4 regions of the Streptomyces sp. NPDC002580 genome follow, and region 3 is predicted to be linked to each of the others. Evidence: riboswitches for the same ligand, from Rfam matches in the RefSeq annotation. Region 3 holds a riboswitch; each other region holds the start of a gene.
The links. A riboswitch is a leader RNA that binds a small molecule or an ion and turns the genes downstream of it on or off. The one in region 3 is predicted to bind cobalamin.
Positions count from the first base shown of each region.

Region 1 (7,595 bases), on a different contig from region 3:
CCGGACGGGCCGGGCATCACGAAGTTCTCGAGGTTGCCCTTGAGCTTGCCGGTCTTGTCGCTCTTCGGGTCCTCGGCGGTCGCGCCCTCCCAGGCCGCGCCGAAGATCATGCCGGACTTGCCCTGGCCGTAGACGATGTAACGGTCGGACTCGTCCTTGGTCTTGTCGCCGTGCATGTACTTGTCGACGACGTTCTTGAACGCGGTGAGGCCCTTGACCGACTCGGGCGAGGAGAGGTTGGCCTTCCACTGGCCGCCCTCCTCCTTCGCGATGGAGCCGCCGGCGTCGTAGACGAAGGACATGGCCGCGTACCAGTCACGCGTGGGCTGGTACCAGGCGCTGAACTTCTTGCCCTCCTTCTTCTGGATCTTGTCCAGGGCGGAGGTGAGCTCGGCGTAGGTCTTCGGCGGGGTCTTCACACCGACCGAGGCGGCGAGGTCCTTGCGCCAGTTGCCGACGCGGCCACCGGCGTAGTACGGCACGCCGTAGGTCTTGCCCTCGTAGGTGACGGAGGCCTTGAGGCCGTCCAGCCAGGCGTCCGAGCCCTCGAACTTGGCCGTGTCGAGGGGAGCGAAGGCGCCCTTGACCATGTAGCCGAGCATCTCGGTGTTGCCCATCTCGACCACGTCGGGCGCCTTGTCGGTGGCGAGGACGGCGTCGAGCTTGGCGTTCTTGTCCGGCCAGCCGTAGTACTCGTGGTTGATCTTGATGCCGGGGTGCTTCGCCTTGATCGCCGTGTCGGCCGCCTTGACCAGCTCGGGCCAGTTGTTCTGCGCGTCGACCGTGAGCCAGACCGTCAGCTCCTTGGCGTCCGCACCCTTGTCCGACCCCCCGGACTTGTCACTGTCACCGCACGCCGCGATGGAGAACATCATGCCCGCGATACCGATCGCGGCTATCAGCTTGCGCTTCACGCCACCCTCCTCAGGGATGCCACAAACCCCCCTGCTCCCCGCGGTGACATACGCCGTGTACCGCCCGTGGGGCCGGGACTGGACCAATGGTGTAGACCAGTACCGGGAGCTTGGCCTAGACCTAGGGGGGTGTCAAGGGTGCGTAAGCCCGTCCAGACGGCCGTTATGGGACCTACATATGCAAGGACCTTTAAGTAGGTAAGCGGCATAAACAGCGGGCCCGTTCACCGCCCGCGGGCAGACCACTCCCGGGGCCGCCCGCGCGACCCCGTGCGCGCGATGGACTAGACCAACGGGTACGCCGACGGTATATAGAGGGGATCACGGAGCGTGCGGGGGACACTCGCACGTCAAGCCGTGCCACGATGTGAGCCGTGGCCGACGGTACGTCGGTCGCTTCGGCATCCGGAGCCGGGAAGGCAGAGCATGAGCACCGAGGTCAGCAGTGCGGACAACGAGGGTGGGGTGCCCATCCGTACCGCGCGCGTGCCCAAGTACTACCGCCTCAAGAAGCACCTCCTCGAGATGACGGAGACGCTGCCACCCGGTACGCCCGTACCGCCCGAGCGGACCCTCGCCGCCGAGTTCGACACCTCGCGCACCACGGTGCGCCAGGCCCTTCAGGAGCTGGTCGTCGAGGGCCGCCTCGAACGCATCCAGGGCAAGGGCACCTTCGTCGCCAAGCCGAAGGTCTCCCAGGCGCTCCAGCTGACCTCGTACACCGAGGACATGCGCGCCCAGGGTCTCGAACCGACCTCGCAGCTGCTGGACATCGGCTACATCACGGCGGACGACGCCCTCGCCGGGCTGCTCGACATCTCCGCCGGCGGCCGGGTGCTGCGCATCGAGCGGCTGCGCCTCGCGAGCGGCGAACCGATGGCCATCGAGACGACGCACCTCTCCGCCAAGCGCTTCCCGGCCCTGCGCAGGTCGCTGGTCAAGTACACCTCGCTCTACACCGCGCTGGCCGAGGTGTACGACGTCCATCTCGCCGAGGCCGAGGAGACCATCGAGACCTCCCTGGCGACCCCGCGCGAGGCCGGCCTGCTCGGCACCGACGTGGGCCTGCCCATGCTGATGCTCTCCCGCCACTCCCTCGACCGGCAGGGCGAGCCGGTGGAGTGGGTCCGCTCGGTGTACCGGGGGGACCGCTACAAGTTCGTGGCCCGCCTCAAGCGCCCGCAGGACTGAGACCCGGGGCCGGCGGAGGGCCGGCGGGCGGGTGGCGGAAGGCAGTGGACGGGCAGCGGGCAGACGACGGAAAGCCGGCGGAAGGCAGCCGACGGGCCGTCAGGAGGCTTGTTCCGTCACGGAGTTCCGCTCCCGCCGGACCACCGCACTCGCCCGCACGAACCCTCCACATCCGCCGTCCGGGCAAAGGTGTTCCCTAAAAGCGGAACCGTCGCCTAGATTGCCTGCGCGTTGTTGCCCAGGTGATCGATGAGGGGACGGAGCCGACCCATGTCAGACCTGCCCGAAGTGAAACCACCGGTGGTGACACCGGTCCGCGTGGTGATCGCCCTCTGTCTGCTGGCGCCCTTCGTGGCGATGCTGTGGGTCGGTTCCTACGCGAAGACCGACCCGGCCTTCATCGGCGTCCCGTTCTTCTACTGGTACCAGATGATGTGGGTGTTCCTCTCCACGGTGCTGACCGTGGTCGCGCACCAGCTGTGGAAGCGCGACCAGCGGACCCGCGCCTCCGCCCGGGGACGCGCCTCCACCGAGGAAGGTGCGGAAGCATGAACGACGGTGTGAACGGCGTCGCGCTCGGCGTCTTCGTCTTCTTCTTCGTGGCCGTCACGGCCATGGGCTTCCTGGCCGCCCGCTGGCGCAGGGCCGACAACGAGCACAGCCTCGACGAGTGGGGCCTGGGCGGCCGGTCCTTCGGCACCTGGGTGACCTGGTTCCTGCTCGGCGGCGACCTCTACACGGCGTACACCTTCGTCGCCGTACCCGCGGCGATCTACGCGGCGGGCGCGGCCGGCTTCTTCGCCGTGCCGTACACGATCCTGGTCTACCCGCTGATCTTCACGTTCCTGCCCCGCCTGTGGTCGGTCTCCCACAAGCACGGCTACGTGACGACCTCGGACTTCGTACGCGGCCGCCACGGTTCCAAGAGCCTTTCCCTGGCCGTGGCCGTCACCGGCATCCTGGCCACCATGCCGTACATCGCGCTCCAACTGGTCGGCATCCAGGCCGTCCTCGACGTGATGGGCGTGGGCGGCGGCGAGAGCACCAACTGGTTCGTCAAGGACCTGCCCCTCCTCATCGCCTTCGGCGTGCTGGCCGCGTACACCTACTCCTCGGGCCTGCGGGCGCCCGCCCTGATCGCGTTCGTGAAGGACACCCTGATCTACATCGTGATCGCGGTGGCCATCATCTACATCCCGATCAAGCTGGGCGGCTTCGACGAGATCTTCAAGGCGGCGAGCGACAAGTACACGGCCGCGGGCGCGGGCGGGCTCGTCCCCGCCGAGGCGGGCCAGTGGACGTACGCCACCCTCGCGCTCGGCTCGGCGCTGGCGCTGTTCATGTATCCGCACTCGATCACCGCGACGCTGTCCAGCCGCAGCCGCGAGGTGATCCGCCGCAACACCACGATCCTGCCGCTGTACTCGCTGATGCTGGGGCTGCTCGCCCTGCTCGGGTTCATGGCGATCGCGGCCGGCGTGAAGGTGCAGAACGGCCAGCTCGCCATCCCCCAGCTCTTCGAGAACATGTTCCCGGACTGGTTCGCGGGCGTGGCCTTCGCGGCCATCGGCATCGGGGCGCTCGTCCCGGCGGCCATCATGTCGATCGCGGCCGCGAACCTCTTCACCCGCAACATCTACAAGGACTTCATCAAGCCGGACGCGACCCCCCGGCAGGAGACCCAGGTCTCCAAGCTGGTCTCGCTCCTGGTGAAGGTGGGCGCGCTGGTCTTCGTCCTCACCATGGACAAGACCGTCGCGATCAACTTCCAGCTGCTCGGCGGCATCTGGATCCTGCAGACCTTCCCGGCGCTGGTCGGCGGGCTGTTCACCCGCTGGTTCCACCGCTGGGCGCTGCTGGGCGGCTGGGCCGTCGGCATGCTCTACGGCACGATCGCCGCCTACGGGGTGGCCTCGCCGACCCAGAAGCACTTCGGGGGCAGTTCGAAGGAGATCCCCGGCATCGGGGAGATCGGCTACCTCGGCCTGACGGCGTTCGTCCTGAACGTGGCCGTGGCCGTCGTCCTCACCTTCGCCCTGCGGGCGTTCAACGCCCCCGAGGGCGTCGACGAGACCTCTCCCGAGGACTACACGGCCGACGCGGGGGACCCCGGAGTCGCGACGGAGCTCCCGCCCGCCACCGCGGCGGAGGCGAGCCACTGACCGGCGGCCGTCGGTGACCGGCAACCGGACACGGTGACGGCCACGGGTCCTGAACGGCATCACAGCGGCGTACGACGGGCCGCCGGACGGGGATCCGGCGGCCCGTCGCCGTGCCGGGCGGGCCTGCGTGCGGGCGGGCGGACCAGCCGGCGTGGACATCGCCCTCGGGCCCGCGTAGCCCGAGGAGCACCCGGCGGCGGGCGGGATCACGGCACGAGTCCGTCCCGCCGGGGGCGCCCCGCGCGGCGCCGTCGCGGCCGGGGCGAGGCGGCCCCGCCCGTCCCGGAGCGCGCCCGTGCCCCCTTTTCCCGGGTTCGACGACATCCGCCGCTCACCTACGAGTTGACGATCCGGCACGCTCCGTAACGCCCCTCGACGTCGACCTGACACAACATGTGGGGGTACTCCCGGAGCCCGGCACAAGATGTATGCTCATGGTCGCTGTCGCCGCAGGGGAATCCGGTGCAAATCCGGAACTGTCCCGCAACGGTGTACTTGTGTGCTTCCGCGTTCCCGCGCGTCCGCACCCGTGTCAGTCCGAGGACCTGCCGACAGCGCGCCCCGGCCGTCCGGCCCGGGTGCCGACGACGTCCGGGCCTCGCGGAATGGGCCGGTGGACGCGGTGCGCTGCCGCCCAGGAGCGCTCCCGTGTGCCCCGTGCCTCCCCGCCAGGCCCCGTGCCGAGCGAGGGAGAGCCCCACGTGACCATCGCGCCAGCCGATCCGGCTTCAGTGACCGCGCAGCAGGCCCCGGTGGAGACCGACGGTCCCGGAGTCACGCTGCTGCGGACCCTGACGGATCTCACCGCCGACCTCCCCGACGCCGACCCGGGCCGGGTCGCCGCCGCGGCGCTGCGCGGCCGGTCCGCCCGCGCCGACGAGGCCGAGCTGCGCGAACTGGCCACCGAGGCGGCCGCGGGTCTCATCTCCGAGGACCCCGCCTACTCCCGGCTGGCCGCCCGGCTCCTCACCGTCAGCATCGCCGTGGAGGCCGCCTCCCAGGGCGTCACGACCTTCTCCGAGTCGGTCGCCGTCGGCCACCGCGAGGGCCTGATCGCCGACCGCACGGCCGAGTTCGTCCGGCTGCACACGGCCCGCCTCGACGCGCTGATCGCCGCCTCCTCGGCCGAGGCCGCCGACGACCGCTTCGGCTACTTCGGGCTGCGCACGCTGCACAGCCGCTACCTGCTCCGGCACCCGATCACCCGTCAGGTCGTCGAGACACCCCAGCACTTCATGCTCCGGGTGGCGTGCGGCCTCGCCGAGGACGACACGGCCCGCTCCGTGGACGAGGTCGGCGCGCTCTACCGGCTCATGAGCCGCCTCGACTACCTCCCCTCCTCCCCCACGCTCTTCAACTCCGGTACGCGGCACCCGCAGATGTCGTCCTGCTACCTCCTCGACTCCCCGCTCGACGAGCTGGACTCCATCTACGACCGCTACCACCAGGTGGCGCGCCTGTCGAAGCACGCGGGCGGCATCGGCCTGTCGTACTCCCGCATCCGCAGCCGCGGTTCGCTGATCCGGGGCACCAACGGGCACTCCAACGGCATCGTCCCGTTCCTGAAGACGCTCGACGCCTCGGTGGCCGCGGTGAACCAGGGCGGCCGGCGCAAGGGCGCCGCCGCGGTCTACCTGGAGACCTGGCACTCCGACATCGAGGAGTTCCTGGAACTGCGCGACAACACCGGTGAGGACGCCCGGCGCACGCACAACCTGAACCTCGCGCACTGGATCCCGGACGAGTTCATGCGCCGGGTGAACGAGGACGGCGCCTGGTCCCTGTTCTCCCCCTCCGACGTGCCCGAGCTGGTCGACCTGTGGGGCGACGCGTTCGACGCGGCCTACCGCAAGGCCGAGGAGGCGGGCCTCGCCAGGAAGACCATCCCGGCCCGCGACCTCTACGGCCGCATGATGCGCACCCTCGCGCAGACCGGCAACGGCTGGATGACCTTCAAGGACGCCGCCAACCGCACCGCCAACCAGACGGCGGAGCCGGGCCACACCGTCCACTCCTCGAACCTGTGCACCGAGATCCTGGAGGTCACGGACGACGGGGAGACGGCGGTCTGCAACCTGGGCTCGGTCAACCTCGGCGCGTTCGTCGTCGGCGACGACATCGACTGGGAGCGGCTCGACGAGACCGTGCGCACCGCGGTCACCTTCCTCGACCGCGTGGTGGACATCAACTTCTACCCGACCGAGCAGGCGGGCCGCTCCAACGCCAGGTGGCGTCCGGTGGGCCTCGGCGCGATGGGTCTCCAGGACGTCTTCTTCAAGCTGCGGCTGCCGTTCAACTCGCCCGCGGCCCGCGCCCTGTCCACCCGGATCGCCGAGCGCATCATGCTCGCCGCGTACGAGGCCTCCGCGGACCTCGCCGAGCGCAACGGCCCGCTCCCCGCCTGGGAGAAGACCCGTACCGCCCGCGGTGTGCTGCACCCGGACCACTTCGAGGTCGAGCTGAACTGGCCGGAGCGGTGGGCCGCCCTGCGCGAGCGGATCGCCGCGGTCGGCATGCGCAACTCGCTGCTCCTCGCGATCGCGCCCACCGCCACCATCGCGTCGATCGCGGGCGTGTACGAGTGCATCGAGCCGCAGGTCTCGAACCTGTTCAAGCGCGAGACGCTCTCCGGCGAGTTCCTCCAGGTCAACTCCTACCTGGTGGACGAGCTGAAGAAGCTCGGCGTGTGGGACGCGCAGACCCGTGAGGCGCTGCGCGAGTCCAGCGGTTCGGTGCAGGGCTTCACCTGGGTCCCGCAGGACGTCCGCGACCTGTACCGCACGGCGTGGGAGATCCCGCAGCGCGGCCTGATCGACATGGCCGCCGCCCGGACACCGTTCCTGGACCAGGCCCAGTCGCTGAACCTGTTCCTGGAGACGCCGACCATCGGCAAGCTCTCCTCGATGTACTCGTACGCCTGGAAGTCGGGCCTGAAGACGACGTACTACCTGCGCTCCCGTCCCGCGACCCGCATCGCCCGCGCCGCCCAGGCGCAGGCGCGCCCCGAGACGGCCATCCCCGTCCAGCAGGCGGCCGACCCCGACGCCGTCGCCTGCTCCCTTGAGAACCCCGAGTCCTGCGAGGCCTGCCAGTGATGAGCGACACGAACACCGAGAAGGCCGCGTCCGAGAAGAACCTCCTCGACCCGGGCTTCGAACTCACCCTGCGCCCCATGCGCTACCCGGACTTCTACGAGCGCTACCGGGACGCCATCAAGAACACCTGGACCGTCGAGGAGGTCGACCTCCACTCGGACGTCGCCGACCTCGCGAAGCTGTCGCAGGGCGAGCAGCACATGATCGGCCGGCTGGTCGCGTTCTTCGCGACG
Region 1 covers NZ_JBIAQZ010000007.1:307,604-315,198, reverse strand. Annotated here, with positions in the region: gene ACFYW7_RS22970 (extracellular solute-binding protein) at 1-914, opposite strand, end outside; gene ACFYW7_RS22965 (GntR family transcriptional regulator) at 1,341-2,105, shown strand; gene ACFYW7_RS22960 (DUF3311 domain-containing protein) at 2,376-2,657, shown strand; gene mctP (monocarboxylate uptake permease MctP) at 2,654-4,267, shown strand; cobalamin riboswitch at 4,686-4,835, shown strand; gene ACFYW7_RS22950 (ribonucleoside-diphosphate reductase subunit alpha) at 4,969-7,362, shown strand; gene ACFYW7_RS22945 (ribonucleotide-diphosphate reductase subunit beta) at 7,362-7,595, shown strand, end outside.
Region 1: linked by a shared signal. The riboswitch ahead of ACFYW7_RS22950 (ribonucleoside-diphosphate reductase subunit alpha) and the one ahead of ACFYW7_RS25190 (CbtB-domain containing protein) in region 3 are both predicted to bind cobalamin.

Region 2 (7,595 bases), on a different contig from region 3:
TTGAACGAGAACGGCACCGTGACGAGACGGCCGTCGAACTCCGGGATCGCGACCTGCATCGCCGCGTCCATGGGGGACAGGGCCGCGTCCGACGCCTCCCAGGCGCTCTTCGACGAGGTCAGGCAGAGCCCCTGGAGCACGGGGACGTCCAGGTCGGCGAGCGCCCCGATGTCCCAGGCCTCCTCGTCGCCGCCCGCCGACGCCTGCGAGGCGTGGGTGCCGCCCGCCGCGAGGACGGTGGCCACCAGCGCGTCGGCCCGGCCGAGGATCTCGTACAGGCCGGGGTCGGCTCCACGCAGCGAACCGCAGTACACGGCCAGCGCGTTGGCGCCGCGCGCCTCGATCGCGTCGCACAGCGTGTCGACGAAGGCGGTGTTGCCGGACAGCTCGTGGGCCCGGTAGAAGAGCACGCCGACGGTCGGCCGGCCCTCGACGAACGCGCGCTCGCCGCGGACGCCGAACTCCGCCGTCTTCAGCGGCTGTTCGAAGCCCTCGCCCGTGAGCAGCACGGTGTCCGAGAGGAACCGGGCCAGCTCGGCCAGGTTGGCCGGGCCGCCCTCGACGAGATAGCGCAGCGCCTCGGCCACCACGCCGGCGGGCACCGACGACTCGGCCATCAGCTCGGCGTCGGGCACCGACTCGCCGCCGAGCAGCACGGTCGGGACACCGGACGCCTTCAGGAAGGCCAGCCCGTCCTCCCAGGCGCGCTTGCCGCCGAGCAGCCGGACGACGGCGAGGTCGGCCCCCTCGACGAGTGCGGGGAGCTCGCCCGCGACGTCCACCCGGTTCGGATTCCCGATCCGGTAGCCGACGCCACTGGCGCGGGCCGCCAGCAGATCCGTGTCGGCGGTCGACAACAACAACACTGTGCTCATGCGGGCGCTCCCGGTGGAATGAAAGGCAGTCCTTGCGGCGCGCCCGACTCGATGAGCCGCCACAGCGCGTCCGTGTCCGCGTGTTCCTCGATCAGATCGCCGAGCCGGTCCAGCTGCTCCTCGCGCAGCGCCGCGAACGACGTGTCGGCCGCCGGCACGAAGCGGCGGCCCGCGGCGGCGGCCACCTCGCGCAGGAACGCCCGCCGGAAGCCGTCCGACTCCAGCGAGCCGTGCCAGTGCGTGCCCCAGACGGCGCCGACCCGGCACCCGTCCAGGAAGGCGTCCCCGCCCGTCACCTCGGCGACCCCGTGATGGATCTCGTACCCCTCGACGTGCTCGCCGAGTGCCTCGCCGACCGGCCGCGTCAGCGTCTTCTCCCGCGCGAACCGCACGCGCACGGGCAGGAGTCCGAGCCCTTCGACCCGGCCGGCGCGCGACTCGACCTCGTCCTCGATGCGCTCCCCGAGGAGCTGGAACCCCCCGCAGATCCCGAGCACGGGGCGTCCTTCGGCGGCCCGGCGCGCGATCGCGTCGGCGAGGCCGCGCTCGCGCAGCCACCTCAGTGCCTTCACCGTGCCCCGGGTCCCGGGAACGATGACCAGATCGGCGTCGGTCAGTTCCTCGGCCCGGTCCACGAACCGCACCACGACGCCCGGTTCGGCGGCCAGCGCGTCCACGTCGGTGAAGTTCGACATCAGCGGCACCGCGCAGACGGCGACCCGCAGGATGTCGTCGCCGACGGGGGAGGAGACCGCGGACTCGCGGACGGCTCCGCGCAGCGAGACCCGCAGCCCGTCCTCCTCGTCGATGCCGAGACCGTGCTGGAAGGGCAGGACGCCGTAGGAGCGCCGCCCGGTGAGACCGTGCAGCATGTCGAGCCCGGGCTCCAGCAGACTGACGTCCCCCCGGAACTTGTTGACGAGGAACCCGGCGACGAGCGCCTGGTCCTCGGGGGACAGCAGCGCGACCGTCCCGAAGAACGAGGCGAACACCCCGCCCCGGTCGATGTCGCCGACGACGAGCACGGGAAGCCGCGCGTTCCGTGCCACCCCCATGTTCACGATGTCGGTGCGCCGCAGGTTGATCTCGGCCGGGCTGCCGGCCCCTTCACAGATCACCGCGTCATACGTGCCCCGCAACTCGGCCAGACAGTCGAGGACGGTGCCGAGGAGTGCTTCCTGGCGTCCGCCGCGCAGCCGCTCCCCGGGGGCCGGGCCGTCGGACCCCCCGAAGAACCCGCGGGCGCTCATCTCGCCCACCGGCCGGCCCATCAGGACGACCTGGCTGCTCCGGTCGCTGCCGGGCTTGAGCAGCACGGGATTCATCAGCGCGGTCGGCTCCACCCGGGCGGCCTGTGCCTGCATGGCCTGCGCCCGCCCGATCTCGGCGCCCTCGCGCGTCACGAACGAGTTGAGGGACATGTTCTGGGCCTTGAAGGGCGCGACCTTCACGCCCCGGCGCACCAGCCACCGGCAGATCCCGGCGGTCACGACGCTCTTGCCCGCGTCGGAGGTGGTCCCGGCGATCAGCAGTCCGCCGCTCATGCGGTTCGTCCCTTCCTGGTGAGCAGGACGCGTCCCGCGGCGCCCACGCCGAGCGCGAGCCAGCCGACGCGGCGGGAGAGCCGGACGGCCCGCTCGATGTCCTGGACCCGGACCGCGCGGCCCGAGGTGTTGAGCACGGGCCGGTGCTCGACCCGGCCCCCGTACGACAGGGTGCCGCCGAGCCGCACGCCGAGCGCTCCGGCGAACGAGGCCTCCACGGGACCGGCGTTGGGACTCGGGTGTCTGTGCGCGTCCGCGCGCCAGGCGCGCACGGCGCCCCGTGGGTCGCCTCCCGCCGCGGCGGCGAGGGCGGCGGTCAGCCGGGCTCCCGGCCAGCCGGCGACGTCGTCGAGCCGGGCGGAGGCCCAGCCGTAGCGCCGGTAGCGGGGGGACCTGTGCCCGACCATGGCGTCGAGCGTGTTCACGGCGCGGAAGGCGACGAGTCCGGGCACACCGCCGACGGCGCCCCAGACCAGAGCGCCGACCACGGCGTCGGAGGTGTTCTCGGCGACGGACTCGACGACCGCGCGCGCGACACCGTCGGCGTCCAGCGCCTGCGGATCGCGCCCGCACAGATGCGGCAGCCGCTCACGGGCCACCTCGAGGTCACCGGCCGCGAGCGCGCCCGCGACGGCCCGGGCCTCCCGGCCGAGGGAGGTCCCTCCGACGACGGCCCAGGTGGTGGCGGCGGTCAGGGCGACGGACGCGGTGCGCGATCCGCGCACGGAACGGCTCGCGAGCGCGGCGAGCCCGGTGGCACCGCCCACGCAGACGGCCGTGTGCAGGGCGCCCCAGCCCCGGTGGTCCCGCCACAGCGTCCGCTCCACGGATGCGGCGGCCCGCCCGAACGCGGCGACCGGATGCCCCCGGCGGGGATCGCCGAGCAGCAGGTCGCCGAGAAGGCCGGCGGCGGCGCCGTACGCGAAGACGCGATCGGCACGCACGGGGTCAGCCGGCCGTGGGGTGGGGCGGAACCTTCGTACTCAGCGAAACGGGCAACGGGCAGCCGCGCATGGCGATATGTCCTCACTCAGGGTGTCCACGCCCTGGTTCGACTAGACCGGCGGTGAGAGTTCCTGGCTCCCGGGGAGTTTCCTCCCCGATGACAGTGGCGGGACCGCGCCGGATTCGCACCGGCTTCCTCTCATGCCGCCGTACTTGGCTCCGGCAGTCCACCACGGGGTGCGAACGGCCGTCAACTGGCTGTTGACCTGCGGGGGGACAGTGTGCGCAGGCCCACATACGCGTGGGGTGCGGGACGGTGATCCGTCCCGCACCCCACGCGCGGTAGTGCCCGGTGAAACCTTTTTCCTGGCTTCTGGCTCCGGGTTACTTGGTCATGATCAGGGAGATGCCGTACGCCACCGCCGCGGCGCAGGCCGCGAAGCAGACGTACGCGCCGGTGGCCGCCGCGACCGCGGAACCGCCCTGGGCCGACTCCTTCTTGGAGAGGCCCGCGACGCCGAGGGTGAAGAGGCCGACGAGGGCCACGGTCACCCCGAGGCTGACCCCGAAGACGGAACCGAGGGCTGACCAGTCGATGTGCATGCTGTTTCTTCCTTCGGTTCTCAGGCCACGGCGGACGGCGCCGAAGGCGTCGTCGTGGGCTCGGCGGGGGCCGGGATGGTGGCCGTGAGGCCCTCGGTCAGGGTGCCGACCGGGGGCGGGGTGACGGCGGCGATGGCCGTGGTCACCACACCGGCGGGCTCCGCGTCGTCGTTGACGTTGGTGTGGTCGATGACCTCGCGGCGCGAGCGGCGCCAGATCGCGAAGCTGGAAGCGACCAGGAAGACGGCGACGAGCGTGGTGCCCCAGGCGCCGAAACCGGTGACCCACTCGGCGAGCGCGCCGACCAGGGCGGCGGCGGGCAGCGTGAGGACCCAGGCGACAGCCATCCGGGTGGCGGTGGACCAGCGGACCACCCCGCCCTTGCGGCCGAGACCCGCGCCCATCACGGAACCGGAGACCGAGTGCGTGGTGGAGAGCGAGAAGCCGATGTGCGAGGAGGCCAGGATGACCGTGGCCGCGCTGGTCTGGGCGGCGAAGCCCTGCTGCGGCTGGAGGTCGGTCAGGCCCTTGCCCATCGTGCGGATGATGCGCCAGCCGCCCAGGTAGGTGCCGAGCGCGATCGCGAGACCGGCGGAGAGGATGACCCAGACCGGCGGGTCGGAGTCGGGAGCGACGGCGCCACCGGCGACCAGGGCCAGGGTGATGATGCCCATCGTCTTCTGCGCGTCGTTGGTGCCGTGGGCCAGCGAGACCAGGCCCGCGGAGGCTATCTGGCCGGCGCGGTAACCCTTCTTGCTGGCCTTGGTGTCGGTGTTGCCACTGAGCTTGTACGACAGCCGGGTGGCGACCATCGCGGCCAGACCGGCGACGATCGGGGCCACGACGGCGGGGAGGAGCACCTTGCCGACCAGGACGTCCCCGTGCACCGCGCCGGTACCGGCGGAGGCGATGGTGGCGCCCACCAGGCCGCCCATGAGGGCGTGCGAGGAGCTGGACGGAAGTCCGACGAGCCACGTCACCAGGTTCCAGAGGATCGCGCCGACGAGCGCCGCGAAGATCACTTCTGGCCGGATGCCGGATTCGTCGACGAGGCCTTTGGAGATCGTGTTGGCGACCTCCACCGAGAGGAAGGCGCCGACAAGGTTCAGGGCGGCGGACATGGCCACCGCGACCTTGGGCTTGAGGGCGCCGGTCGAGATGGTGGTGGCCATCGCGTTGGCGGTGTCGTGGAAACCGTTCGTGAAATCGAACACGAGAGCGGTGACGATCACGATTCCGAGGAGGAGCGTGATGTGTTCCATTTACCCAGGCTTCTGTTGGACGTCAGTGGCAGGGGGACCGTAGGCAACCTGGGTGAACGGAAGATGAACTGGGTCGGGCGGCATGGTGTCCCGAACGGTGGATCGCTGTTCCGCTTGTGACGGAGGGCGATGCCCTGGTTCGAACGGATACGGAATATCGGGTTCCGGTACGGGTTCCCGCCGCGGGCCGAACCGTCCGCGCGGAGGGGGTTCCGCGCATGAGATTCCGGTCACATAGCAGGTCGCCGCCGTTGTGGCGCCGCTGAAAGCCTCGCGGGGGCGGGTCGGAGAGTGCCGCGTCGAGGACGCGCCGGTGTCACCGGGCCGTGACGGGTCGGCCACGGGGCGTCATTCGCGACAAAAGCCCGGCCGTGTCCGGTGTGGACGACCTGATGAGGCACTGTGACGCACATCACATGACATGACCGGTCTCTTTGTGGGTCCCGTAGCCGAAAACCTTGATCCATCTCCCCGTCACGTCGCCGTCGTGTCCTTGGCGCGTTCCTGTCGCGTTCCTGTCGCGTCCCTGGTCGGGCGAGGCGTTCGCGCATGTCGTGCGGGTTCGCCCGGTGTCCGAGTCGGTGTCGCCGCCGACGGCGGTTTCCAGCCGTCCGCGCGCCGGGCCCGTCGTTGTATACGAAGTGCGCCACCCGGGTGCCGGGCTCCGCCGTCGCGTGCGAGGCACCCGGTCCGGGCGGCCCGGGACGGGACGCGTGGGACATCCGGCCCCGTGAGGCGTGTTCGGGTTCCGGGGTGCGCCCGCCCGGGGTGCGTCGGCGTGCGTTCCTGGCAGGATCGCGGCATGGCCGAGCGGCCAGGGGCGCACGGGACAGGTGGGAGGACCCGCGGATGTCGGACGAGGGCGACACGGGGGACGGGCCGGCCGCGAGGGACGCCCGGGACGCCGTCGGGCGGGCCTGGGACCAGCTCGTCGCGACGGCCCGCCGTACGGTGACCGACGGACTGGTGGTCGGGACGTCGGGCAACGTCTCGGTCCGTGTCGGCGACACGGTCCTGGTCACGCCCACCGGCGTGCCCTACGACCGGCTGGCCCACGACGACATCGTCGGCGTCGGCCTGGACGGCCGGCAGGTGATCGGTTCGCTGCGGCCGACCAGCGAACTGCCGATGCACCTCGCGACGTACCGGGCGACCGGCGCCCGGGCCGTCGTCCACACCCACGCCCCGCACGCGACGGCCGTCTCGACCCTCGTCCCGGAACTCCCGCTGATCCACTACATGGCCGCCGCGCTCGGCGGCCCGGTCCGCGTCGCCCCGTACGCGGCCTACGGCACGCCGGAACTGGCCGAGAACGTGCTCCGGGCCCTGACCGACCGCACCGCGTGCCTCCTCCGGAACCACGGCACCCTCGCCTACGGGGCCTCGCTGGACCAGGCGTACGACCGCACGGCCCAGCTGGAATGGATGTGCCGCGTCTGGCTCCTGTCCTCCTCGATCCCGGGCCTGACGCCCGCCCTGCTCTCGCCGGAGCAGCTCCAGGAGACCGCGGAGCGCCTGCGGGGGTACGGCCAGGAGTCCCCGGAAGCGGCAGAGGCAGCGGCAGAGGGCATGGAGTCGGAGGCGTAGTACCGGGGAGTGGAACCGGTGACGTAGGGCCGGAGGCGCGGGGCCGGTGAGGTGGAACGGGAGGCGCGGCGCCGAAGGCCAGGCGCCGAAGGTCCGGCGTCGGCGGGCTGGCTCTGACGGTCCGGCACCGACGGTCCGGCGTCAACGGTCAGGTGCCGACTGCGCGGTGCGGGGTGTGTGGTGCCGGACGGAACCGGAGCGCGCACGCCGGACAGCCGGTACGCCCGACCGTCACCCTTGAGGACGCTCCCGCTGGCCGATGGCGGACTCCGCCGGGAAACTGGTCGAGTGCGCACCCTAAGAGCCATGGCAGCGGCCGTCACCGTAGCCACTGCCGCGGGCGCGGCCTCCGTGGCGGCAGGTCGGTTCGCCAGCGACGCCGCGCTGAAGACGCACCCCGGCAAGCCCCTGCCCGGCGAGCCCCGGCTCACCGTGCACGCCACGACGGTGGGCGGCATCACCCTCACCAGGGCCCTGGCCTCGCGGCGCCCGGGAACCTACGGCCTCGCGGGCGACGGCTCCCACGCGGTCGTCGGCCCCCTCCTCGACTCCGTCCCGCACACCGCCGACACCGTCGTGCGGCGGCTGGACCGCGTCACGCACGGCTCCCTGGAACCCGGCGACAAGGTGTGGCTCACCCCGAACCTGTACGTCGGCGACCCCGGGTCCGCTCTCGGGCTCGAACACTCCGACGTCGACGTACCCGGCGAACTCGGCACCCTGCCGGCCTGGTTCGTGCCCGCGGTCCGGGACACCTGGGTCATCACCGTCCACGGCCT
Region 2 covers NZ_JBIAQZ010000001.1:1,417,735-1,425,329, forward strand. Annotated here, with positions in the region: gene cobN (cobaltochelatase subunit CobN) at 1-875, opposite strand, end outside; gene ACFYW7_RS06110 (cobyric acid synthase) at 872-2,419, opposite strand; gene ACFYW7_RS06115 (cobalamin biosynthesis protein) at 2,416-3,363, opposite strand; cobalamin riboswitch at 3,469-3,612, opposite strand; gene ACFYW7_RS06120 (hypothetical protein) at 3,749-3,967, opposite strand; gene ACFYW7_RS06125 (anion permease) at 3,988-5,229, opposite strand; gene ACFYW7_RS06130 (class II aldolase/adducin family protein) at 6,079-6,816, shown strand; gene ACFYW7_RS06135 (alpha/beta hydrolase family protein) at 7,105-7,595, shown strand, end outside.
Region 2: linked by a shared signal. The riboswitch ahead of ACFYW7_RS06115 (cobalamin biosynthesis protein) and the one ahead of ACFYW7_RS25190 (CbtB-domain containing protein) in region 3 are both predicted to bind cobalamin.

Region 3 (7,595 bases):
TGGGAATCCCCGACTTCTCCGGAATCGAACTGGGGACGCCCACCGCCGAAGGCAGCGCCGACGAGTGGAGCGCCGCCGCGGCGAAGGCCACCGGCGGCGAGACGTTCTGGGAGACCCCGGAGGGCATCGCGGTCAAGCCGCTGTACACCGGCCGTGACGTGGAGGGCCTGGACTTCCTCGAGACGTACCCGGGCGTGGCGCCGTATCTGCGCGGTCCGTACCCGACGATGTACGTCAACCAGCCCTGGACGATCCGCCAGTACGCGGGTTTCTCCACGGCCGAGGAGTCCAACGCCTTCTACCGCCGCAACCTCGCGGCGGGCCAGAAGGGCCTGTCGATCGCCTTCGACCTGCCCACGCACCGGGGTTACGACAGCGACCACCCGCGGGTGACGGGCGACGTCGGCATGGCGGGCGTGGCCATCGACTCCATCTACGACATGCGTCAGCTCTTCGACGGCATCCCGCTGGACAAGATGACCGTGTCGATGACGATGAACGGCGCCGTGCTGCCCGTCCTCGCGCTGTACATCGTGGCGGCCGAGGAACAGGGCGTACCGCCGGAGAAGCTGGCCGGAACCATTCAGAACGACATTCTGAAGGAGTTCATGGTCCGCAACACCTACATCTATCCGCCGAAGCCGTCGATGCGGATCATCTCCGACATCTTCGCGTACACCTCGCAGCGGATGCCGCGCTACAACTCCATCTCCATCTCCGGGTACCACATCCAGGAGGCGGGCGCGACGGCCGACCTGGAGCTGGCGTACACGCTCGCGGACGGTGTCGAGTACATCCGGGCGGGCCGGGAGGCGGGCCTGGACGTGGACGCGTTCGCGCCGCGGCTCTCGTTCTTCTGGGCGATCGGCATGAACTTCTTCATGGAGGTCGCCAAGCTGCGGGCGGCGCGCCTGCTGTGGGCGAAGATGGTAAAGCAGTTCGACCCGCAGAACGCCAAGTCGCTCTCCCTGCGCACCCATTCGCAGACGTCCGGCTGGTCGCTGACCGCCCAGGACGTGTTCAACAACGTGACGCGTACGTGCGTGGAGGCCATGGCCGCCACCCAGGGCCACACCCAGTCGCTGCACACCAACGCCCTGGACGAGGCCCTCGCCCTGCCCACCGACTTCTCCGCGCGGATCGCCCGCAACACGCAGCTGCTGATCCAGCAGGAGTCCGGTACGACCCGGGTCATCGACCCGTGGGGCGGCAGCGCCTACGTCGAGAAGCTGACGTACGACCTCGCCCGCCGGGCCTGGCAGCACATCGAGGAGGTCGAGGCCGCGGGCGGCATGGCGCAGGCCATCGACGCCGGCATCCCGAAGCTCCGGATCGAGGAGGCGGCGGCCCGTACCCAGGCCCGCATCGACTCCGGCCGCCAGCCGGTCATCGGCGTCAACAAGTACCGCGTGGAGACCGACGAGAAGATCGACGTCCTCAAGGTCGACAACTCCTCCGTGCGCACCCAGCAGATCGAGAAGCTGCGGCGGCTGCGGGCCGAGCGCGACGACCGGGCCGTCCAGGACGCGCTGGAGGACCTGACGCGGGCGGCCGCCGGTGAGGGCAACCTGCTGGAACTGGCGGTCCGCGCGGCCCGCGCGATGGCCACCGTCGGGGAGATCTCCGACGCCCTGGAGAAGGTGTACGGGCGCCACGCGGGCCAGATCCGTACGATCTCCGGCGTGTACCGCAACGAGGCAGGGGAGTCGCCGTCCGTGGACCGCACCCGCACCCTGGTGGACGCGTTCGAGGAGGCCGAGGGCCGTCGCCCGCGCATCCTGGTCGCGAAGATGGGCCAGGACGGTCACGACCGCGGCCAGAAGGTGATCGCGACCGCGTTCGCCGACCTCGGCTTCGACGTCGACGTCGGCCCGCTGTTCCAGACGCCGGGCGAGGTCGCCCGCCAGGCCGTGGAGGCGGACGTGCACATCGTGGGCGTCTCCTCGCTGGCCGCCGGGCACCTCACCCTCGTCCCCGCGCTGCGCGAGGAGCTGGCGGCGGAGGGCCGCGAGGACATCATGGTCGTGGTCGGCGGGGTGATCCCGCCGCAGGACGTGCCGACGCTGCTGGAGATGGGCGCGGCCGCCGTGTTCCCACCCGGGACGGTGATCCCGGACGCGGCGTACGACCTCGTCGAGCGGCTCTCTGCCGGTCTCGGGCACGACCTGTGATCGAACTCGACACCTATGTCAAGGGTGTGCTCGACGGGAAGCGGGCGCTGGTCGCCCGTGCCATCACGCTCGTCGAGTCCACCCGGCCCCAGCACCGGGCGCTGGCGCAGGAGTTGCTGACCGAGCTGCTCCCGCACAGCGGCAAGGCGCGGCGGATCGGCATCAGCGGGGTGCCGGGGGTGGGCAAGTCGACGTTCATCGACGCCTTCGGCACCATGCTGACCCAGCTCGGGTTCCGGGTCGCGGTGCTCGCCGTCGATCCGTCGTCCAGCCGGACGGGCGGTTCGATCCTCGGCGACAAGACCCGGATGGAGCGACTGGCCGTCGATCCGGCCGCGTTCATCCGCCCCTCCCCCACCGCCGGCACGCTCGGCGGGGTGGCGAAGGCGACCCGCGAGTCGATCGTGGTGATGGAGGCGGCCGGCTACGACGTGGTGCTGGTGGAGACGGTCGGGGTCGGCCAGTCCGAGACGGCCGTCGCCAACATGGTGGACTCGTTCCTGCTGTTGACGCTGGCCCGCACCGGAGACCAGTTGCAGGGCATCAAGAAGGGTGTCCTGGAGCTGGCCGACGTGATCGCCGTCAACAAGGCGGACGGCCCGCACGAGCGCGACGCGCAGTCGGCGGCGCGTGAACTGGCGGGCGCCCTGCGGCTGATGCACGGCAAGGACGCGGTGTGGACGCCGCCCGTGCTGAGTTGCAGCGCCCGGGAGTCGTCGGGTCTGGACACCGTCTGGGAGCGTCTGGAACAGCACCGCACCCTGCTCGACTCGACCGGCCGCCTCGCCGACAAACGCCGTGACCAGCAGGTCGACTGGACCTGGACGATGGTCCGCGACGAACTCCTCGGCCGGCTGCACTCCGACCAGGCGGTACGGGCGCTCGCCCCCGACCTCGAACGGCAGGTGCGGGAGGGCGGGTTGACGGCGACGCTCGCCGCGGAACGCATTCTGAAGGCGTTCGGCCGCGAAGCGCCCTGAGCCACGCGGGGGCGGATGACCCACCGGTCCCGCGCCCGTCGCCCCAAGGCCTCGCGGTATCCGCCACGACCCGGCCGCCTGGGCACCGAAACGCGGAAGGGCCCCTCGGAGGATTCCGAGGAGCCCTTCTCCGTACCGGAGGCACGTCCGAAAACGCACGTCCCGAAGGATCAGCGCGCGGCCGGGACCGATCGTCCGGCCGCGACCGCGGCGGGCCTGGGGTTCAGCACGCGTTCGGCCAACTCGCCGAAGACGAGGCCGAATCCGCCCCACAGGACCGTCTGGATGGCCAGGGCGGAGAGCCGGAACCGCCACAGCACGGTGGCCGGGAAGTCACCTGGCACCTCGTTGATCGCGGGCAGGAACTCGTAGGCCAGGCCGATCACGACCACGAAGGCCGCCACGGCGGCGACCGTCGCGTACCAGGTGCCCACCGTCGGCGCGAGGCGCTTGCCGAGGACGGTGGCGCCGATCGCCAGGAGCACACCGAGGACCATCATCAGGAAGTACAGGGTGGTCCGCTTGCCGATGGTCTCGTGGTCACCGACGGCCGGCGGGTTGGCCGGGTACTTCAGGAACGGCACGACGTAGACGGCGATCAGTGCGGTCCCCGACAGCAGCAGCGCGGTCGCGCGGGGGCCGAGGCGGCCCACGCGGCCGAGCGCGAAGCAGTAGGCGAGCGCGGCGATGCCGCCGAAGGCGATGCCGTAGAGCAGGACACCGGTCGCGAGTCCGGCGGTGGACTGGAGACTGCGGGAGACGAGTTCGACCTCGTGCTCGTGCCCGGAGGCCTGGGCCTCCTCGAAGGCGATCGCGCTGTCCACGCTCGGTTCACCGAGGAAGTAGGCGACGACCAGGGCGAGTACACCGGCCGCGAGACCGGCGAGCATGCCTCGCACGAGCAGGTTTCTTACCGTTGCGGAGTTCATGGGTGAGTGCTGTCCCTCGCGTCAGTGGCAGGGGAAACCGAGCAGGTGGCGGGCGTCGTGCACCCATTCGTGGACGTCCTCGCCCGAGACGACGGAGGTGGCGCCCTGTTCGGCGCCGACGAAGTACAGCAGGACCAGCATCAGGATGCCGAAGAAGACCGCCCAGGGGGCGATCGCGCCGATCGGCAGCTTGGCCGGAAGGGCGGGGGTGGTGGCGGTCGGCGGAGCGACGGTCTGCGCCATGGCAGGACCTCCTCGGGAGTTCGCGTCCCATCTCGGTGGTGCACAGGATGACGCCTACGGGTCTGACTCACGCGGCGCCCAGCATGGCTGGGCGTCCCGTTCACAGTGGCGCGACCGTGCCGGATTTCCACCGGCTTCCGTCTTGACGTCATCAATATCGGACCGACCGTACCGCCTGGCGAGTTCACCGCCAAGACCGCGCCGTCCGCCGTGATCTTCCTCTCGTCCCAGGTGACGGGTCTCCTGGGACGGGGTGGGTCACCCGCGCCCCGGCGGGCGACCCGGCTGTCGGGCCTGCCGAGTTCGGTACGCGTCCCTCACAACTCACTTACAGCTGAAGGCAGTTCGGAACGAACTCCGAGGGGCCCCCGGCCGCCGCGGGGCGGCCGGGGCCGTGGGCGCGAGCGTCCCGCCCGGCCGCCCGCGTCAGCGCGGTGCCGGTCACGCGAGCCCGAGTTCGCCCTCTCCCAAGGAGACGAAGAAGCGTTCGACGTCGGCGTCGGTGACCTCGGCGAGGGTGGCCGGGGACCAGTGCGGGTCGCGGTCCTTGTCGATGATCTGGGCCCGGACGCCCTCCACGAGGTCGGGGGCGGACAGGGCCGCGCAGGAGACCCGGAACTCCTGGTCCAGGACGGGCTCCAGCCGGCCGAGCCGCCGGGCGCGGCGCAGGGCGGCCAGCGTGACCTTCAGCGCGGTGGGCGAGTTGCCGAGGAGGATCTCGGCGGTCTCCTTGGCCGCCGGGTCACCGACCGCGAACAGGCGTCGCAGGATCTCCTCCACCGTGTCGGCGGAGTAGCAGGCGTCGATCCACTCCCGCCGGTCGGCCAGTTCGGCCGGGGGCGCCGCCCGCGCGTGGCGGGCGAGAGCCTCCCGTACGGGTCTGTCGGCCAGGTCGGCGACGAACTCCCGGAGCGACGCGGAGGGCAGGTAGTGGTCGGCGAGGCCGCACAGCAGGGCGTCGGCCGCGCCGATCGAGGCGCCCGTGAGGGCGAGGTGGGTGCCCAGCTCGCCCGGGGCGAGGGCGAGCAGGTGGGTGCCGCCGACATCGGGGACGAAGCCGATCCCGGTCTCGGGCATGGCGATCCTCGACCGCTCGGTGACGACCCGGACGCCGCCGTGCGCGGAGACACCGACGCCGCCGCCCATGACGATGCCGTCCATGACGGCCACGTACGGCTTGGGATAGCGGGCGATGCGGGCGTTGAGGTGGTACTCGTCGCGCCAGAAGGCGGCGGAGGCGGTGCCGTCCCCGTCGCGCGCGTCGTCGTGGACGACGCGGATGTCGCCGCCCGCGCACAGCCCGCGCTCGCCGGCGCCGGTGATGACCACGGTCTCGACGGCCGGGTCGTGTTCCCAGGCGGCGAGCGCCCGGTCGATCCGGCGCACCATCGCGTGGTTCAGCGCGTTCAGCGCCCTCGGCCGGTTGAGGATGATGTGGGCGGCGCGTCCTTCGGTGCGCAGCAGGACGGGTTCCTCGGCGCCGTGTGCCCCGGTGCCGTTCATCCGAACGCCTCCGTCAGGGCGCGGGCCACGATGACGCGCATGTCTCGTCGGTTCCTTCCGGGGTCCGGTGCGTTCGCCGGTCACGGCGGTCTTCTCGCTACGGTACCCACCGGCCGTCGCGGCTCCCGCGCGGGTGCGGGAAGCGCGGGGCGCTCGACTCCGGGTCATGACGGGCGGCCCATCGGGGCGAGGGGAACGCGTGCTGGAGAACACGTCGACCGGGGTGCGCGTCGACCCGGCGGCCGGTTCCTTCAGGCTCCGTCCCCGGGCCGGAGCACGTACAGCTGCGGCAGGTTGACCACGATCGCCTCCTGTGTGCTGCGGGCGATGACGACGACGGCCTCTTCGGCGGGGTCCGGGTTCTCCTCGCGGTGCGGCACGAACGGGGGCACGAAGATGTAGTCACCGGGGGAGGTGCGCAGGCGTACTTCCTCGGGCTCGGCCCCCGAGTCGTCGAGGAAGACGAACTCGGGATGTCCGCTCACCACGTAGATGGCGGTCTCGGACGCCCCGTGGTGGTGGTCGGAGGAGGAGGTGGAGGGGGCGACGTGGGTCTGGCCCATCCACAGCTTCTCGGAGCCGACGGTGGCCCCGCTGACGGCGGCGAACCTGCGCATGCCGCCGGTCTGCGCCGTCCCGCCGTCGAGGGCGTCGGCACGGACGTGGTGCAGGCGGGTGCGCAGGGGTGATGCCGACTGCCCTGCGGCGTCCTGGAGATGGGGGTGGAAACCTTCGCCGGGGGTGGTCAACGACTCGCTCATGACAGGGACGCTAGAGCGGCCCGGAAAAGGATGTCAAGAGGTGTCCATTGCCCTTCACCTGCGGCAATGTTCCCGCAATGTTCGTGGGGAACCCGTGGAAACCGTCTTGGCGGACACCGTGTCGGGCATCATGTGCGCATGCATATCTCCGCGAAGGCGGACTACGCCACGCGGGCCCTGCTGGAACTCGCCCGCGAACCGGCCCGCCCGCTCACCTGCGAGGCCATCGCCTCCTCGCAGCAGATCCCGTTCCGGTTCCTCAAGTCCGTGGTGGGCGAACTGCGCAGAGCCGGCCTGGTGCGCAGCCAGCGCGGCTGCGAGGGCGGCTACTGGCTCGGCCGGCCCGCCGAAGAGATCTCCCTGCTCGACGTCCTGCGCGCCATGGACGGCGAACTGATCACCCTGCGGAGTGAGCCGCTGGCCGGGCTCGACTATCCGGGCCCCGCCTCCGGACTGCCTGGACTGTGGCGCCGTATCGAGGCGGAGGCGGCGGCGGTTCTGGGCGGCACCACGCTGTCCACCCTGCTGCCCGCCGAGGCGGACGGACCGCGGGCCCGGAAGGGAGCCGCGTGACGGCCCCGCCGACACCGCCGGCCCCGGACGCGGTGGAGGTGGAGGTGGAGGTGGAGGTGGTGGAGTACACCGATCCGCTGTGTCCGTGGGCCTGGGGCTCGGAGCCGGTGTTCCGCCGGCTCCGCGCCGGACTGGCGGGCCGGGTCCACTGGCGCCGCGCGTACTGCGTGCTCTTCGACCACGACGACGACCCGCCGCCGGACCCGGCGGCGGAGACCGCCTGGTACGCGCGGTACGTCGAGGACATCAGCGCCCACACGCGGGCGCCACGGGCACCGCGGCTGAGCCGGGTCGCGGCGAGTTCGTGGCCCGCGTCCCTGGTCGCCAAGGCCGCCGAGCGGCAGGGCGACGTGGTGGCCGATCGGGTGCTGCGACGACTGCGGGAGAGCGTCTTCGTCCTCGGAGAGCCGGCGGACACCGCCGCGCTCGCGGAGT
Region 3 covers NZ_JBIAQZ010000008.1:307,300-314,894, forward strand. Annotated here, with positions in the region: gene scpA (methylmalonyl-CoA mutase) at 1-2,171, shown strand, start outside; gene meaB (methylmalonyl Co-A mutase-associated GTPase MeaB) at 2,168-3,151, shown strand; gene ACFYW7_RS25185 (CbtA family protein) at 3,322-4,080, opposite strand; gene ACFYW7_RS25190 (CbtB-domain containing protein) at 4,102-4,323, opposite strand; cobalamin riboswitch at 4,364-4,509, opposite strand; gene ACFYW7_RS25195 (enoyl-CoA hydratase/isomerase family protein) at 4,765-5,826, opposite strand; gene ACFYW7_RS25200 (cupin domain-containing protein) at 6,078-6,587, opposite strand; gene ACFYW7_RS25205 (RrF2 family transcriptional regulator) at 6,726-7,160, shown strand; gene ACFYW7_RS25210 (DsbA family protein) at 7,157-7,595, shown strand, end outside.

Region 4 (7,595 bases), on a different contig from region 3:
TGCTCGTGCATGAGCAGCAGGACGGAACCTGGGGCGCGGGCGGCTCCGCCATCCGCTACGCCGACTTGGTCGCTCTGGCGCGGCAGAGCAAGGAGCAGGCCGATGCGTGAGCTGACATACGTCGCCCGCCGCACGGTCGAGTGGCGCGAGGCCCCGGACCCCGAGCTCCAGTCCGACCAGGAGGCGATCGTCGCGCCGATCGCCGCGACCTCCTGCGACGTGGACTCGGCAATCTTGGCCGGGCACGGCTTCATCGATCCGCCGTTCGCCCTCGGCCACGAGTGCATCGCCCGCGTCACCGACATCGGCGACGCGGTGACCACCGTGTCCCCCGGCGACCTCGTCGTCGTGCCCTGGTCCATCAGCTGCGGCACCTGCGACCACTGCCGCAACGGACTCACCGCCCACTGCACCTCGGTTCCGTACATGGCCATGTACGGCGCGCCGATCGGCGGCAGCTGGGGCGGCCTCTTCTCCGACCTGGTCCGCGTCCCGTACGCGGACGCCATGCTGGTACCCCTGCCCGCCGGTCTCGACCCGGTCGCGATGGCCTCGGCGAGCGACAACTGGTCGCTCTCCTGGCGCCTGGTCGCGCCCCACCTCAAGGCCCGCCCCGGCGCCCGGGTCCTGGTCGTCGCCCGCGGGAGCATCGGCCTGTACGTCTGCGACATCGCCCGCGCCCTCGGCGCCTCCGACGTTCTCTACGTCGACCCCGACGCGGAGCACCGCAAGCTCGCCGAGGGCTTCGGCGCCCGCACCGCCGAATCGATCGAAGCGATCCGCCACGGCTTCGACCTCGCGGTCGAGGCAACCGGGCGCGTCGACCAGCTCACCCTCGCCGTCAAGTCACTCGCGCCCGAAGGCATCTGCGAATCAGCCGGCAACCACTTCCGCCCCGGTGAACTGCCATTCCTCGACATGTACCTCACCGGCGTCACCCTGCGCATCGCCCGCGACAACGTTCGCGCCCACATCCCCGATGCCCTCGACCTCGCCGCCTCCGGCACCGTCGACCCCGCCCGAGTCGTCTCCCACGTCCTCGACTGGGAACAGCTCCCCGACGCCCTGCCCGAGAAGCACCTCAAGCCCGTCTTCGTCCGCCACTCCGCCCCGCCCCAGGCTGCACCCTGACCACGGCACGGCGGCTCGCAACCACACATACAGAGACACCTGATGAACACGTCCCTCACCGCCACAAGCGGCACCCCGCAAGATCAGGAAGACAAGGAGCCTCTTCCAGCCTCATGTTGATGCGTGGTGAAGGACGAGGACGGCCTTCACGACGTCGGTGATCCGGTTGGTGCTGCAGCGGAGTTCGCGGAGCGGACGCCGGCCTTTCAGGACGGCCATGGTCTGCTCGCCGACGCAGCGGATCTTGGCGTGGGTTGTGTTGTGGCGCCGCTTCCATCGCTTGAGGCGACGGCCCCGGAACAGGACTCGGATGGGACCACCGGCCCCCTGATACGCCTTGTCCGCCCAGCACTTCAGCTCCGCGGTGGTGAGCGCGTCGATGATCCCGTGGTGCCGGGCGGCCGTCAGATCGTGAGTCGAGCCGGGCAGCGCTGCTGAGGCCCACGGCAGACGTCCGAACGGATCGGCGAGGACCTGCACGTTCATGCCGTGGCGTTTGTGTTTCCCGGAGTGCTACGGGGTGTCGGCGGCGATCCGGCCGATCGGCGGCGGCGTGCCGTCCAGGATCACAAACGCCTTCGTCCGGGCCGTCGTCATCGCCTCGGCCAGGGTGGGAGCCGGTGTGGTCAGAACCTCGACGGCCTCGCGTATGCAGCGGTAGACCGTCGCGATCCCGACGCTGAACCCGGCAGCGAACCGGACACAGGTGTCACCGCACCGCAGGTGGGCCAGGGCGAGCGGGGCCTGACGCCCGGCCGCCGGCCGCCGCCACCGGGTACCGATCTCCCTGCGGCGGCCTGCGAGCTGCCCGGTCAGGTGCCGCAGAGTGCGACTGGACAGGTCGATCGACGACGGGTGAACAAGCACGCGCTCCTGGCGGTACGGGTGATCTTGGTCGAGAACCCGTCTACCAGGAGCTTCGCCGCTTCGCTGAACCGTCCAACACGCGGGCATCATAGGCAGGTTGGAAAGGCTCAGTCCGCAAGCCAGGCCCGCTACCCTTCGGTCCGCGTCGGAGGTTCGGTGCCAACTATCCCGCTTTTGTGCCAACTAAAAAGCTTCGTCACACACAACTACCGCCGCACCCGCGGCATCCCCAGCCCGATCCACGAGATGATCTCCCGCTGGATCTCGTTGTTGCCGCCGCCGAAGGTGAAGATCACCGCCGACCGGTAGCCCCGTTCGAGTTCGCCGTTCAGGACCGCTCCGGAGGAGCCCTCCTTGAGGACGCCGGGGGCCGCGACGATCTCCATCAGCCAGGCGTACGCGTCCCGGCGCGCCTCCGAGCCGTACACCTTGACGGCGGAGGCGTCCTGCGGGGTGAGCGTGCCCTCCTGGACGGCGTTCACCATCCGCCAGTTGAGGAGTTTCATCGCGTCGAGCCTGGTGTGCGTGCGGGCCAGGAGGCGGCGCACCCACGGGAGGTCGACGACGCGGCGGCCGTCGGCGAGTTTGGTCTCCATCGCCCAGCGCTGGACGTCGTGCAGGGCACGGATGGCCATGGTGCCGTGTGCCGCGAGGGTGACGCGTTCGTGGTTGAGCTGGTTGGTGATCAGCCGCCAGCCCTTGTTCTCCTCGCCCACCCGGCGCGCGGCGGGGACGCGGATGTTCTCGTAGTAGCTCGCGGTGGTGTCGTGCGAGGCGAGGGTGTTGATGATCGTGCACGAGTAGCCGGGGTCGGAGGTCGGCACGAGCAGCATGGTGATGCCCTTGTGCGGCGGGGCGTCCGGATCGGTACGGACGGCGAGCCACACCCAGTCGGCCGTGTCACCGTTCGTCGTCCAGATCTTCTGGCCGTTCACCGTGTAGTGGCCGGTCTCCGTGTCGCCTTCCCGTACGGCCTTGGTCTTGAGAGCGGCGAGGTCCGTGCCGGCGTCGGGCTCGCTGTAGCCGATGGCGAAGTCGATCTCACCGGAGAGGACCTTCGGCAGGAAGTACGACTTCTGCTCCTCCGTGCCGAACCGCATGATGGTCGGCCCGACGGTGTTGAGCGCCATCAGGGGCAACGGCACCCCGGCCTGGGCCGCCTCGTCGAAGAAGATGAACTGCTCCATCGGGCTCAGGCCCCGGCCGCCGTACTCCTCGGGCCAGCCGACCCCGAGCCAGCCGTCCGCGCCCAGGCGTCGGATCGTCTCGCGGTAGAACCGCTTCTGCGCCGCCGGGTCGCCGTATCGCGCATAGGCGTTGCCCGGTACCAACTCGGCGAAGTAGAGCCGCAGTTCGGTCCGCAACCGCTGCTGCTCCGGCGTGTATTCGAGATGCACGGCGCCTCCTGCCCCTCCGAGCCGACCTGACGGCGCACACCGTAGAACGTGTTGCAGAAATTGGGAATGCCGATGACATGGGAGACAGATTCGGGGCGCGGCGGTGGGTGCGACGGGGCAAAGCGGTGGGGCGGAGCCCGGTCGAACCCGGCTCCGCCCCGTCGCGACGGCCGCCCGTGCGGCCGTCGGCCGCCGGTCGTCGCGTGATCTCTCGGCTCGTCGGTCTCCCGCCGTCAGTGGCAGGGGAACCCGAGCAGGTGGCGTGCGTCGTGGACCCACTCGTGGACGTTCTCGCCGGACACGAGGGAGGTGGCGCCCTGTTCGGCGCCGACGAAGTAGAGCAGGACCAGCATCAGGACGCCGAAGAAGAACGCCCAGGGGGCGATCGCGCCGATCGGCAGCTTGGCGGGTACGGCAGTGGGGGTGACGGTCGGCTGGACGACGGACTGTGCCATGGGCGGAACCTCCTGGGGAACTCGCGTCCCGTCTCGGTGGTGCACAGGACGACAGCCACGGGTCTGACTCGGCCCGCCTTCACCGCTCCTGGCCGGAGCGGCGTGTACCGGGCTCACAGTGGCGCGACCGTGCCGGATTCCCACCGGACTTCCGCCGAACCGTCGTCAATATCCACGCGACCGTACCGCGAAGCGTGTTCCCGGAAAAGGGCGCGCACGGCCCGCGCCGTGTGAGCCCCGCGCGCCGGAGACGCGCGGGGACCGCCCTGCCGGACCGCGGCCCGGCTTTGGCGAACGGGTCGGCGCGTAGCAGAGTGACGGCATGACGAGCCGAGTGTTCTTGATCTCCGCGGCGATCAGCGAGGCGCTGCGCGAGGCCCGCTTCGACGCCGGGAGTCCGGTCGACGCCGCCGGGCTGCGGACCGCCCGGGCGGCGGCCGAGGCGGGTGCCGTGCCGGCCGGAGCCCGACTGCGGGTCTCCCCCACCGCGCGGTGCCGGCAGACCGCGGAGGCGCTCGGGCTCGACGGCGGTGTCGACGCACCGGAGTTGGCCGGTCTGGACGTGGGCCGCTGGCACGGGGCGACCCTGGCCGAGGTGAGCGCGAAGGAGCCGGAGGCGGTGGCGCGCTGGCTCGCGGATCCCTCGTCGGCGCCGCACGACGGGGAGTCGGTGCGGGCGTTCTGCGACCGGGTCACCGAACACCTGGACTCGGCGGCCGAGTTCGACGGCAGAACCGTCGCGGTGGTGGAACCCGAGATCGTACGGGCCCTGACGGTACGGGTGTTGGGGGCTCCCGACTCGGCGTTCTGGCGCGTCGACGTGCCGCCGCTCACCATGACCGAGTTCAGCGGGCGCTCGGGGCGCTGGAACGTGCGGGCCGGACGCCCTCTCGGATAGGGGCCGTTCGGCCCATCGGCCCGCGGACGTGGGTGGCCAGGGCCCGGTCGGGCGCGACCGGGTAGGCCGGCGCCCTCACCTCAGCGTGGCGATGAAGTCCGCGCACGCCTGGGCGCACGCGCGGCTGGTCTTGGCGCTCGCCTCCGCGCCGGGCTGCCCGTCGAAGACGTCCGCGCACTCCAGGCAGACGTCACGGCACCATTCCAACTGGGTGCGGATACGCGACTCGTTCTGCCCCGGCTGCCCGGACAGCACGTGACAGGTCGCCTCGCACACCTCCGCGCACTGGATGCCCTTGCGCCGGGCGAGATCCTGCTCCTCGGGCCCCTCGGAACCCATGAGGCCGACCCGCAGCGCACAGGCCAGGGCACAATCGGCGCAGGCCTGGGCGCAGGCGAACCGGTCCTCCAGGAACCGGAAGAGCTCTTGCTCGGAAGTCGTCGTCACAACGGGCGGGTAGCCGGAAGGAGTCGGTTCAAACCGCGCGGCGCGGGGACCTCACGCCCCGGCCGCCTCCCGGGAGATCTGCTCGAACTGCGCTCCCATGGCTTCGGAGAGCGCCTGCGCGGCCGACAACGGCCGCACCATCACGGTGAATTCGTCGATCAGCCCGTCCTCGTCGAAGTGCAGGAAGTCACAGCCGTTGATCTCCTTGTCCCCCACCTTGGCGGTGAAGACCAACGCGTGGTCACGGCCGTCGGCTCCGGCGATCTCGCGGACGTAGCGGAAGTCGCTGAAGACGCGCCAGACACCGCGCAGGATGGCCGCGGTCATCGCCTTGCCCGGATACGGCTTGAAGGCGACGGGACTGGTGAACACGACACCGTCGGCCAGCAGCTCCTCGACCGCGCCGAGGTCACCGGCCTCCACGGCCTTGCGGAAGGAGTTCATCGAACCCGCCTCTCATACTCAACTAATTGATTAGGTGCGGATCAGATTAGTCGGATGGGTGAGTGCCGTCTAGCCTGACGGGATGGCATTGCGCAACGCGGTTCTGGCCGCGCTCCTGGAGGGTGAGGCGTCGGGCTACGACCTGGCCAAGGGGTTCGACGCCTCGGTGGCCAACTTCTGGATGGCGACCCCCCAGCAGTTGTACCGGGAACTCGACCGGATGGAGTCCGACGGGCTCATCGAGGCCAGGCTCGTGCAGCAGGAGCGCCGGCCCAACAAGCGGGTGTTCTCCCTGACGGCGGCGGGTCTCGCCGCGCTGGCGGCCTTCACCGCCGATCCGGCGAGGCCCACCGCGATCCGCGACGAGCTGATGGTGAAGGTGTACGCCCTGGACGAGGGGGACGCGGACGCCGTCCGGGCGTCGGTCGCCGAGCGGCTGGAATGGGCGCGCGCCAAGCTGGCCCATTACGACCGGATCGGCGTTCGCCTCCTCGACGGCCGCACCGAGGAGGAGTACCTCGCCGGGACGGATCGCGTCGGCCCGTACCTCACTCTCCTGGGGGGACGCGCCTTCGAGCAGGCGATCATCGACTGGGCGGAACGGACGCTGCGGGTCCTGGAACGGCGCGCGTCCACGCCGCGCCCGGACGGGCCCTGAAGGATCACGACCGCAGGGCCACCGCCCCGGCCACGGATATTCCCGCCACCCCATCGGATGGCCTATGGCTGCGAGCGGGTTCCCTATTGGTCACCTATGTCCGGCCCGCATACGGTCGAGGACATCACCGCCCCGACGTTCCGCACCTGGACCGTCAGGGCGTACGAACGAGATCCCTTCCAGGTCCGACAGGACCCGCACCCCCGGAGAACGCACCATGTCGAAGATCCTTTTCGTGTTGACCGGCGCCGACCACTGGACGCTCGCCGACGGCACCCTCCACCCGACCGGCTTCTGGGCCGAGGAGGCCGCGGCACCGTACGAGGCCTTCAAGGCGGCCGGGCACGACGTCGTCGTCGCCACGCCGGGCGGGGTCGTACCGACGGTGGACCAGGGGAGCCTGGCGCCCGAGTTCAACGGCGGGCAGGAGGGCGCCGACAAGGTCGCGCGCACCATCGCCTCCATGGCCGAGCTGCGGCAGCCGCTCAAGCTGTCGGAAGTGAACCTCGACGACTACGCCGCCGTCTTCTACCCGGGCGGCCACGGCCCGATGGAGGACCTCTCGGCCGACGCCGAGTCCGGACGGCTGCTCACCGGCGCGCTGGAGTCGGGCAAGCCGCTCGGCGTGGTGTGCCACGGTCCGGCGGCGCTGCTGGCCGCCACCCGGGAGGACGGCTCCAACTCCTTCGCGGGCTACCGGGTCTCGGGTTTCACGAACGTCGAGGAGACCCAGGCCGGTCTCGCCGACAAGGCCAAGTGGCTGCTCCAGGACCGGCTCGTCGCGGCGGGCGTCGACTTCCAGGAGGGCGAGCCGTGGGCCCCGAAGGTGGTCGTCGACCGCAACCTCGTCACGGGCCAGAACCCGGCCTCCTCCGCCCCGCTCGCCGCGGAACTGCTGAAGAAGCTGGCCTGAGCCGTGGCCCGGCGGCTCCGGCGGCAGCCGGTCCGGGCGACGACCGGTGACCGCCCGCCGAGGATCTCGGCCGCGTACGGCCGCCCGCCGCGGCGCCCCACACCCCGCTGACCCGATCGCCGGGCGCCCGCGACCACTACCGGGCTGCCCGGCGGCCGTACCCGGCGTCGCGGAGAGACCGACGGGGCGACAGCGACGGGACCGGTGGCGGGCCGACCGCGACGGGACCAGGGGTGGACCGACCGCGACGGGACGGCGGCGGGCGGGTCACCCGCAAGGAGGGCGCTGATCAGGTGGCCGGCGGTCCGTCTTTCTCGGTTCCCGTCGGCGCGCGGCCTGTCCGGACCGGCGCCGTGTGGGCTTCACTGTGAGCCCGGAGGCAGTC
Region 4 covers NZ_JBIAQZ010000009.1:176,121-183,715, reverse strand. Annotated here, with positions in the region: gene ACFYW7_RS26880 (4-oxalocrotonate tautomerase family protein) at 1-110, shown strand, start outside; gene ACFYW7_RS26875 (zinc-binding dehydrogenase) at 103-1,131, shown strand; partial or broken gene ACFYW7_RS26870 (transposase family protein) at 1,243-1,998, opposite strand; gene ACFYW7_RS26865 (acyl-CoA dehydrogenase family protein) at 2,205-3,395, opposite strand; gene ACFYW7_RS26860 (CbtB-domain containing protein) at 3,629-3,850, opposite strand; cobalamin riboswitch at 3,887-4,049, opposite strand; gene ACFYW7_RS26855 (histidine phosphatase family protein) at 4,173-4,748, shown strand; gene ACFYW7_RS26850 (ferredoxin) at 4,824-5,195, opposite strand; gene ACFYW7_RS26845 (nuclear transport factor 2 family protein) at 5,247-5,639, opposite strand; gene ACFYW7_RS26840 (PadR family transcriptional regulator) at 5,722-6,297, shown strand; gene ACFYW7_RS26835 (type 1 glutamine amidotransferase domain-containing protein) at 6,515-7,210, shown strand.
Region 4: linked by a shared signal. The riboswitch ahead of ACFYW7_RS26860 (CbtB-domain containing protein) and the one ahead of ACFYW7_RS25190 (CbtB-domain containing protein) in region 3 are both predicted to bind cobalamin.